3 regions of the Peribacillus sp. NPDC056705 genome follow, and region 2 is predicted to be linked to each of the others. Evidence: riboswitches for the same ligand, from Rfam matches in the RefSeq annotation. Region 2 holds a riboswitch; each other region holds the start of a gene.
The links. Region 2 has a riboswitch for cobalamin ahead of ACFRAK_RS00360 (ABC transporter substrate-binding protein). Riboswitches for the same ligand answer to the same signal wherever they lie in the genome.
Positions count from the first base shown of each region.

Region 1: it holds a riboswitch for cobalamin, as region 2 does, so the genes downstream of both, ACFRAK_RS08005 (ribonucleoside-diphosphate reductase subunit alpha) here and ACFRAK_RS00360 (ABC transporter substrate-binding protein) in region 2, are expected to answer to the same signal.
Region 3: it holds a riboswitch for cobalamin, as region 2 does, so the genes downstream of both, ACFRAK_RS23235 (hypothetical protein) here and ACFRAK_RS00360 (ABC transporter substrate-binding protein) in region 2, are expected to answer to the same signal.

Region 1 is NZ_JBHTYI010000004.1:271,142-274,724, forward strand. It holds gene ACFRAK_RS08005 (ribonucleoside-diphosphate reductase subunit alpha) at 1-1,612, opposite strand, end outside; cobalamin riboswitch at 1,752-1,932, opposite strand; gene ACFRAK_RS08010 (manganese-dependent inorganic pyrophosphatase) at 2,226-3,155, shown strand; gene ACFRAK_RS08015 (hypothetical protein) at 3,251-3,397, opposite strand; gene ACFRAK_RS08020 (SulP family inorganic anion transporter) at 3,482-3,583, opposite strand, start outside.
Region 2 is NZ_JBHTYI010000001.1:80,156-83,738, reverse strand. It holds gene ACFRAK_RS00370 (heme ABC transporter ATP-binding protein) at 1-260, opposite strand, end outside; gene ACFRAK_RS00365 (FecCD family ABC transporter permease) at 267-1,322, opposite strand; gene ACFRAK_RS00360 (ABC transporter substrate-binding protein) at 1,285-2,250, opposite strand; cobalamin riboswitch at 2,432-2,606, opposite strand; gene ACFRAK_RS00355 (polysaccharide deacetylase family protein) at 2,693-3,547, opposite strand.
Region 3 is NZ_JBHTYI010000031.1:9,850-13,432, reverse strand. It holds gene ACFRAK_RS23240 (ABC transporter substrate-binding protein) at 1-736, opposite strand, end outside; gene ACFRAK_RS23235 (hypothetical protein) at 740-1,285, opposite strand; cobalamin riboswitch at 1,443-1,662, opposite strand; gene ACFRAK_RS23230 (AAA family ATPase) at 1,853-2,809, shown strand; gene ACFRAK_RS23225 (DUF58 domain-containing protein) at 2,842-3,583, shown strand, end outside.

The DNA of each region.
Region 1 (3,583 bases), on a different contig from region 2:
AGATGGATGCTTGTTTGACAGGAAGATTATTCACATCTATGACATTATCCAGCATGCGGATCTGAATGGGAATCAATCTTTCCAAAACATCGCTGCCCACAGCCCGGGGCAAGTTAATGGATGAAAGGTTGCAGACAACGAAATCGCCGCTTTTACGAACCACAACAACATCTCCATCTTCTGTTTCATATTCATCCGTGATTGTCGAAGGGCTTAAGTTTTGGGCAATCTCCGTGCAAAGGTTTGAACAATAAATCATACCTTTATGCTTATTGGGATTCTTCCGATTCACTTCATCGCGGTAGAACATATACGGTACGCCTTCTTCTAATTGAGAAATCATGATGCTTTTCATGATGTCCATCGCTTTGATTTTTTCAAAGCTATAGTTTGGAAGCGTGCCATTTTCTGCGGCCTCGACAGCAAGTGCATAATGATTCCTGAAGCTTCCTTCGCCTTTCTTCTCGTCATAAAGATCTTCAAGTGAAAACCCAAGGGTTTGCTTAACGGTATGCGGATCGAAAAGATACCATTCTTTTCTGTCGCGTACAGCTTCCATGAATAAATCGGGTATGCATACGCCTGTAAAAATATCATGGGCTTTTAATCTGTCATCCCCGTTTTGTGTCTTTAAATCGAGGAAGCTCATGATATCTTTATGCCAGGCATCCAAGTAAATCGCGATGGCACCTTTACGTTGCCCCAATTGATCGACACTTACAGCTGTCTGGTTGAATAGTCGAATCCAGGGAGTCGTGCCGGAACTGTTTCCAGAGAAACCCCGGATATCAGAACCAAGCGATCGTACCTTACCGACGTAAAGACCTACTCCGCCGCCAAATTTAGATACTTTTGCTGCATCGTAGTTTGATAGGTAGATTCCGTCAATGGAATCTTCAATTGCGTCGATAAAGCAGGAGCTTAACTGTCCATGTGTTTTACCTGAATTGGAGAGTGTAGGAGTCGCAACGGTCATATAAAGATTGGACATGGCCCAGTATGCTTCTTTAATAAGTTGCAGGCGGTGCTCCGTTTTTTCCAATCGCATGATTTCCATCGCGATGATCATGAAACGTTCTTGTGGCAGTTCGTAGACCTTGTCCTTTTGAGGGCGGGCCAGATAGCGGTCGTTCAATAAGTAGATGCCTATGTACGAGAATAATTTATCTTTTTCCGGGTCGATTACCGAACCCAATTCCTCAATTTCCGATTTCGTATATGAAGATAGCAGTTCTGATTTATAAATAGGATAACGCTGACCTTCTGAAAGCTGGGAGAGTTCCGCGATCAGCTCATAGAATGGGCCATAACTCATGCCTTCATAGCCTCGATTGGCTTGTGCATCCCTATACATTGTATTCAACAGTTCTGCTGCAGCAACGAACGTCCAATTCGGAGCATCGATATCCACACTTTCAAGAGCGAGCTGAATCAGTTTTTTTGATGCCTGTTCTTCAGTTGAGTCACTTTTGCGATCTAGCCATTTTGTAAAACGCTTTTTGAACTTTTCCATATCGAGATGGCCTTCGAATTCCTTTGATAACATCTCGAGCTGGATGGACTTCGCTTCTGTGTCATTTTCACTTATGGTAGAGTTATATGTTTGAGTCATTAATAATCCTCCTTGTTGACTTCCTTCTAAAATAAAAAAACCGCCCAATGAATTGAGCGGATCAAACGATAGAATAAAAGAGCCATGAAAAAATAGCCGTTAAACTATCGTTTCATCATCTCAATCCCCGAAGAATAAGAAACGTGAAAAATTCAAGGCAGGTCTCCTGACTCATGATCATCCTACTTTGAGTCCTTCCCGTATAGAGAGCTATACAGTGGGTTTCTCATTTCGTCACATTTACAGTTGCGGGGACAGTTCCGGGTTTACACCGGATTCCCTTTTCAGCCATCACTGGCACCTTGGATTATAAAAAATTCTATATATAGTTATTAGTAATGTTTATGTAATCAATATCTAGTATTTCTGCTTATATTATCGTAAGCCATATACGATGATAATTCAACTAATATATTTGAAAAAAACCAGCCCTTATCTATTGACAAAGTGAGGGCAGAGTGCGATGGAATGAAAGAATTTATTGGGGAATGGGTAATTCAAGCGCTGATTTTACGCGATTTTGTGTTAAAATAAATTGTCTAGTAAAGGTGGCTCTCCCTTATTGCGATGAGGGGATTCGCGGAAAAATATTTAAGAAAAAGGGGATAAAATCTTGGAAAAAGTATTAGTTTTTGGACATAAAAACCCGGATACAGACACAATCTGTTCAGCAATCGCTTATGCAGACCTGAAAAAGCAGTTAGGTATCAACGCTGAACCAGTTCGTCTGGGTGAAGTGAATGGTGAAACTCAATATGCATTGGACCAATTCAAATTCGAAGCTCCCCGCCTTGTGGAAAAAGTTGCAGGGGAAGCTGAAGGCGTAATCCTGGTCGATCATAACGAACGCCAGCAAAGTGCTGAAGATATTGACCAAGTCCGTGTGTTGGAAGTTATCGACCATCACCGTATCGCTAACTTTGAAACAAGCGATCCACTATATTACCGGGCGGAACCTGTTGGCTGTACGGCAACCATTTTAAATAAAATTTATAAAGAAAACGGCATCGAAGTCCCTAAAGCAATCGCAGGTCTTATGTTGTCTGCCATCATTTCCGATTCGTTATTGTTCAAATCTCCTACATGCACGGAGCAAGACATTGCAGCAGCAATGGAACTGGCTGCCATTGCGGGAGTCGACGCTGAAACATACGGCTTGGAAATGTTGAAAGCCGGAGCTGACTTGAGCGACAAAACGATTGCCCAGCTCATCACTCTTGATGCAAAGGAATTCTCCATGGGAATGGCTAAAGTGGAGATAGCACAGGTCAATGCTGTAGATCCGAACGAAGTCCTTGCTAAGCAAGCAGAATTGGAAGCGGCGATAGGAGCGGTCATCGCCGAGAAGGAATTGGACTTATTCCTATTTGTCGTAACGGATATCTTGACTAATGACTCTGCTGCCTTGGCGCTTGGTAAAGCAGCTTATGCAGTGGAAAAAGCATACGACGTTTCATTAAACAATAACATCGCCGTCTTAGAAGGCGTTGTATCTCGTAAAAAACAAATCGTGCCGATCTTAACGGACGTATTCAGCAAATAATACAGGAGAAGGGGTGCTCATTAAAAACATGGGCATCCTTTTTCTGCACATGCAAAAAGACTCAACCACCATTAATGGTGGTTGAGTCTTTTCTCTTAGTTCAAAGCTTCCTTTTCTTTTTCATAGGCAATGACAATCAGTTCTTTGTTGGCTTCCTCGCCAAGTCTGTTTTCAAAGCTTTTCAGTTCATTCAATAAATCCGGTGACAGATTTGCTGCTGTATAATCCTGCTCGGGTGTCATGCTTTTCGCCCCTTTCAAAAGGAAATAATTCATGTTATCTATTTTGTCGGTTTGAAAAGTTTCTATTCAACAAAACTTACTTCTTCAAGATATTTTACTTTCTGATGTGGCGAGTTTTTCAAGCAATAAAGAACTATCTTCATCGAGTCCTTGCACTTGGACAGGTATTCCCAGAAGCTGATATTT
Region 2 (3,583 bases):
GCTAATGAGGAATGTTGGGGGAGCACAGCAATGACCTGTGCAAGTTGTTTTGACGAATAATCCTTCAAATCCCTACCTCTAATCCGTACGCTTCCGCCTTTATAATCGAGCACCCCGCTAAGCATGCTTAAAAGCGTCGTTTTTCCGCTGCCATTTGGACCAAGAATCCCGAATAATTCCCCTTTATGTACATCAAAAGAGACAGAGTCCAAAACAGCTTTGTTATGATATCCACCTGTTAACCCTCTTACTTCAAGCATCCGTTTTTACCCTTCTCTCCGTCTCTTTAATAAAATCAGCGCAAATGCAGGCGCCCCGATAAGTGAGGTGATCACCCCGATCGGCAGTTCCGATGGGGCAATGATCGTTCGTGCCACAAAATCCGCCAATATTAAGAATCCGCTTCCTACCAACAATGACAAAGGAAGCAGATGTTTATGGTCAGGCCCCCAAATCTTTCGGACAAAATGAGGAATGACCAATCCTACAAAGCCAATCGCCCCTGAAACGGCAACGGCTGCCCCTGTCAATGTCGAACCGGCTATCAAGATCCACATTTTCCGCCGCTTAACATTCACACCTAAGTGCTTTGCCCGGTCTTCCCCGAAAGTCATCGCATTCAATTCACTAGTATTCATGATCAAAATCAATGATCCAATGATAAAAAAGGGCAAAATGATTGCAATGTAATTCCAACCTCGCATTGAAACGCTTCCCATCAGCCAGCCGATGATTTGTCTTAATTCATCACCCGTCAGCGCAATCATCAATGAAATGAAGGCACTTAAAAATGAGCTGAAAATGATTCCCGTTAAAATGATCGTTTCCACTTTCATCGATCGATCCATTTTTTTTGCGAAAGTAAGTACGCAAAGCATCGTGAGCACTGAGCATAAGATACTCAATGCCGGAAGAGTATATAAACCGATGAACGGCAGTGAAATATTCAAGAATATTGTCAATACGGCGCCTACCGATGCTCCTGATGAAATACCCAATGTGTAAGGATCAGCGAGCGGGTTCCGGAGCAGTCCCTGAAAAGCCGCACCCGCAATCGCAAGTGATGCCCCGACCAAACCCGCAAGCAATACACGCGGCAGGCGGATGTTCATCACGATATTCGTAAGCATCACATCCGGATCAGCAGAAATCGGCAAATGGAAAATCTCCTTGCCGATTATTTGTATAAGTACGGGAATCGGTACTGGCACCGAACCAAAGGAAATGCCTATCGTCATCGCGAATAACAAAATGAACAACGCAATCAAATAAGCAAACGCCCATTTAGTTGTCAAATTGGTTCGGATAGACTGATTTGGCAAGTTCCTCTACTCCCTCTATTAAACGTGGACCGGAACGGGTCACCAAGTCTGAATGGACATCAAAGACTTGGCCATTCTTAACGGCATTTACGTCTTGCCATCCCTTTCGGCCCGTCACTTCACTAACTGGATCTTTCGTATAATAACCATACGTTGTAATGATGACATCCGGATTTGCAGCAATCATCGACTCTTCATCAATTTTTGCCCATCCGTCCAATTCTGCAGCAGCATTATCCGCTGAAATAATGTTAAGCATCTCATTCATGAAAGTATTTTTTCCAGGTGTGTATATTTCCGGTGAAGGCGAAACTTCCACTAAAACGGTCTTCCTATCCTCTTCCTTTACGGATTTGGCCTTTTCCTGGATATCCTTGAGCTTCGTTTTCATATCCGTAACGATTTCTTTTGCCTTATCCTGTTCACCCGTTGCCTGTCCAATCATTTCAATAGACTTATAGACTTGGTCAAAGCTTTGTGCATCATTCACTACAAGGACATCTATTCCAGCATCCTTAAGCTGCTGTAAACCCTCATTCGAATTATGGGCACTTGATGCATGCGCAAGAACAAGATCAGGCTTCATGGAGACAATCAGCTCCGTGTTCATTTCCATTCCGCCAACTTTTTCAATTTCTTTCGTTTCTTCCGGGTAATTATCATTGTCGGAAACACCAACGACCTTTTTTCCCAATCCAAGTGCAAAGACCACTTCCGTATTACTTGGTATCAACGAAACAATTTTCTTCGGTTTTTGTTCTATCGTCACTTTTTCCCCAGTTGCATCTTTAATCGTAATCGGAAAAGCTTCGTGTTGAGCATGATTCGTTTGCTGCTTTTCTTTTCCTTCATCAGCAGCGTCACTGCAGCCAACCATCAATCCTGCAGTAAGCAACATCAACAGTATCAGACCAAAAATTTTCTTCATTTTCATTCCCCACAATCTTTTCATTTAATTTCTTCCCACCTGTAATTAAGAAAACGCATTGTTGGAAGATGCCCCCAAAACAAAAAGCACCTCCCGTTAAACGGAAGGTGCTTGCATGGCAACAATATCATTACGGACTCTTTCTTAGGGTCTGCCACACACCTTCCCATCCGCGTAGGTTACAGGTGTACGAATTCTGGCAGGTCTCCTGGCTCATGGTCATCGTCAACGGCACCTTCCCATATCTCATACAGTGGTACACAGCCGTCAGCTCCCATATACAGTGGCGGGACCGCGTTGGCATTTCACCAACTTCCCTTTTAAGTCATTAAGACACCAAATCGTTCATATGTATATAATTTTCACTGCCTTCATTATACACCATGTAAGAATCGATTATTATATGATTTTTCTGAACAAGTTCGAAATGACCCGTCCATCTTCAATGATTAGAAGCATTTTCTATCAGCGACGCGAACCCACCGACTGATAATCCGGGTGAAATCCGAACTCGATGCAGGGCATGCATCCCTTGGTCCCTTGAAGCTCCCCCAGGTTCGGTGGTGACTGCCATCTTGTATCCCGCTTCTTCTGACAGCGCTAGACTCTCTTCATTATACCGGCCAACAGGATAGGAAAGCACTGTCGTGTCCTGTTTGAGGATACGATCGAACAGATCCTTTGACTGGACCATTTCAGCTTCTTGCTGTACTGCCGTCATGCGGTTCAGCTCCAAATGGTTGATCGTATGGCTTTCGATCGAAATCCCATTCCTGCTCATCACCAACATTTGATCTTCAGTCAGGTGATGACCTTTATCAATGGACTTACCGATCATGAAGACAGTTGCTTTCATATCATTTTCTTTTAATATCGGAAAAGCCTCCGTGTAGTTATCTGTATAGCCATCATCAAAAGTAAGCCAGACACACTTCTCACTTGGCATCCGATTCTCGGTTAAAACGAGGTATGCTTCTTCAGGCGATAATGTATAGTAACCATTCTCCCGAAGCCAAGCCATCTGTGCTCGGAATTCCTCAATTGGAACCCGAAGTCCATTCCCTTCAGAAATGCTGTGATACATCAAGATTGGAAGCCTGACCGCGGACTTGGCCATTATCCAGTCTCCCGTATCGATCTGGCCATCCAAATCCTGACCAGTCTCAGTCTCATTCTCGGCCGCTTCGACCACTTCAATGTCATCTTCCGCAATCGGTGCAGCCGTTTTTATGCCTATACCCTCTACAATCCCTTGTGAACATCCAGGTAAAATTAAAATTCCCACCAATGCCACCATCCATAAAACTCTATATCTTTTCACTATCATTCCCCT
Region 3 (3,583 bases), on a different contig from region 2:
CGATTTCTTCATCAGATACTTTAACCCAGCCTTTTTGGTCATCAAAGATGTTTTTTATGCCGGCAGTGTCCATGATTTCATTTTGGAAGGTCTCCGATCCTGTTGTATAGATTTCCGGAGCAGGGCTAATCTCAAAGTATGTTTGCTCCTTTTCATCTAAGGTTTTCACTTTTTCTTCGACATTTGTAATTTGGGATTTGATATCTTTCACTAATTCATTCCCTTTTTCGGCGACACCCATCACTTTAGCAATCTGCCCGATATCACCATATACATCATCGAAATTTGCCGCAGATTTAATGATGAATACAGGGATACCGGCATCTTCAAGTGGTTTCAGTGCCGTTTCATCCCCAATGGTATAAGCAATGATGGCATCAGGTTTCAAGGCAATGATTTTTTCTGCATTAATGTTAACGGAGTCTGAAACATGTTCGATATCCTTCGCTTCCTCTGGATAATTATCGAAGTCTGTCACGCCAACGACTTTATCACCCTGTTCAAGGGCAAATAAGATTTCCGTATTGCTTGGCTGAAGTGAAACGACCTTTTCCGGGATTTTCTCGAATTTTATTTTCTTACCAGTATCATCCGTAACGGTATAATCCTTGATTTCTTCGACCTTTTTACTATCTTTATTATCCTTTGAGGATTGATCATTGTTCACTCCGCATCCGGTGAGGAATAGCGTAAGCATCAGCATGGAAATCCAACTGAATCGTAGGGTTCTCTTCATTATTTATTCCTCCGTTTTCTTTTTCATTGGTTTGGTTGGGTATGATTTACTTATAAAAGGAATCTCCTCGATCCCCTGTTGCTTATTGACGTAGACTGCCATCACGAATAATACATTTGCAAGCAAGTGAGCGTAATCAAAAAGAATTCCTGGAATTTCCTTTTCTAGACTTACCTTGTGTAAAGCTCGCACGGACTTTTTGGCCTCACTGCGGCAAGTATGCAAAGTACATGCTGCGGTTGATCCTTGTGGAAGGACGAATGTTTCGATTCGATCCCTCACTTCAGCGACATACCGGTCGTAGATTGCACTTAAACGGTCGAGATCATCGCCGGTAATGGCTAAATTCCCACGGACTGAGCCGTTTAAATGGTAAACCATGGGCAATAATTCCATTAAGTCACGGTATACATCGGGGACGTCCTCAGTAAGCGAGGCGGCCAAGCCGATCTGTGTCGTCAATGAGTCTGTGCGGATTTCAAAATCGACGGTCGATACGGACTCACGCATGTATGGGTAGCATAAAAAACGAAAGTCTTTCTTTGCCATAAATCTTCCTCCTTTTACGTATTGGGTGAATGACCTCCGTATTGCTTTTCCCAGCAAGACAAATAGCCGACCAAGAGTTTTGGTCGGCTTCGGGCATCTATGTATCTGTAGTAGAAAAAGATGGGAGGGCCGTACAATCTCCTATCTTCCGAAGAGCATAATACGATGAAAAAAGGCAGGTCTCCTGGCTCGTGCGTCATTTTACTCTAAGAACCTTCCCATTTGGGTTAAATGGCCGGTAATCGGCGAGCGATTACAACCTCAAATAGTGGTAAACATCTTATTTCATTAGCACTTACAGTTGCGGAAACAGCTTCGGTTTTAAACCGAATTCCCTATTAAGCTGACAATGCAGCACCTTTTTCTGCAAGATTCATATTCACTTAGCAACAGTTTACCATACCTTTTTTCAATAGACTGCATTAATATTTTTGGACAAATTCGTTTATGGTTTACCGAATATCTAGTAAACTTACAATGTAAGGTTTAATTGGAGCTTAATGTAAAATTTTGATATAGAAAAAGGTATGAAATCATGGTGATACTGTGAATCCCGGGAGGTAGAGAATGATTTATAAGCAGGTCAATCAAAAACTGGAAATGGTTCTGGGGAACATCGAAAAGGTGATTATCGGAAAACGGGATATAGCAGAACTAAGTATCGTGGCACTCCTTTCCGGTGGACATGTTTTATTGGAGGATGTTCCGGGCGTAGGGAAGACAGTCATGGTAAGGGCACTGGCAAAATCTATAGGTGCAAGCTTTAAGAGAATTCAATTCACACCTGATTTACTTCCTTCTGATGTTACTGGTGTTTCGATCTTCAATCCTAAGGAACAAGAATTCATTTTTAGGCCAGGTCCGATAATGGGACATATTATTTTAGCCGATGAAATTAACCGGACCTCGCCGAAAACTCAGTCTGCATTACTTGAAGCCATGGAAGAGGCAAGTGTGACGATTGATGGTGTCACAAGGAGATTGGAGAAGCCGTTCTTCGTAATGGCGACACAAAATCCGATCGAATACGAGGGGACGTATCCGCTTCCGGAGGCTCAATTGGATAGATTCCTATTAAAAATGAAAATGGGCTATCCGGGTGTGGAAGAAGAGATAGAGGTTCTTAATAGAGCTCAATACACGGTACCGCTTGATGAGCTGGAAGCCGTCATCACCTTGGATGAATTGATAGAATTACAGGCTGAGGTAAAAGCTGTGATAGTGGATGACACAATAAAACGATATATTGTTGAATTGGCGAATCGAACACGTACGCATGAAGGGGTCTATTTAGGTGTAAGCCCGCGTGGATCGATAGCCTTGATGAAGGCAGCCCAGGCTTACGCGCGGGTCCAGGGCAGGGACTATGTTCTGCCGGACGATGTTCAATATTTGGTGCCATTCGTATTTTCCCACCGGCTTATTTTGAAACCTGAAGCGAAGTATGAGGGCTTCGATGCTGGAATGGTGATACATGAAGTTGTGGCGACAACACAGGTGCCTGTAAAGCGGGCTATGACCTAATGCGCAAATTCATCAACATTTTAAGGGGAAATATGAGTGTGGTCGGACTTGTATTACTCTTGACGGTTTCCTTTTGCTATGCAATGTTTCAAGGTGGTTTTGTCAGTTGGTTCATTTTTTATTCATTTTTGCCGTTTTCTGTGTACGCTTTGATTCTGCTGTTTTATCCGCTGCATGATTTGATCGTTGAGAGAAAGATCAATAAAAGGGAATGCCAGGCCGGCGAATCTGTTGAAATAGCATTGACGTTTACCCGTAAAAACCGGCTGCCCCTACTATTTATGGTGGTAGAGGAGGAATTGCCTCAGCGTCTGGAAGATAGGGGATTTCAAAGGAAAATCATTATCTTTCCGGGATTCAGGCGTACCTTCTGCATGTCATATACCTTGGAAGACATGGAGCGTGGAGAGCATTCGTTTCAATCGATCCGCTTTTGGGTTGGGGATTTTTTCGGGTTAGTCGAAAAGGAAGCGATATATAGTTCACCTCTGAAAATAACTGTTTTTCCTCGTTATCATGAGCTTGCCTACAGTGATCTTGATCGAGTGTTCAATCAGGGGGCAGTGGTTTCAACAAAGAAAACACAACGGGAACATTCAGTGGTATCCGGAGTAAGGGAATATCAGCCAGGCGATCAGTTGTCATGGATTAATTGGAAGGCGACGGCCAGAACGAGTGAAATCATGACGAAGGAATTCGAAGTGCAGAAAAACCGGGATGTATTCATCATGCTTGATGAAAAGCCGTCGGATTTATTCGAAGAATCCATTGTGA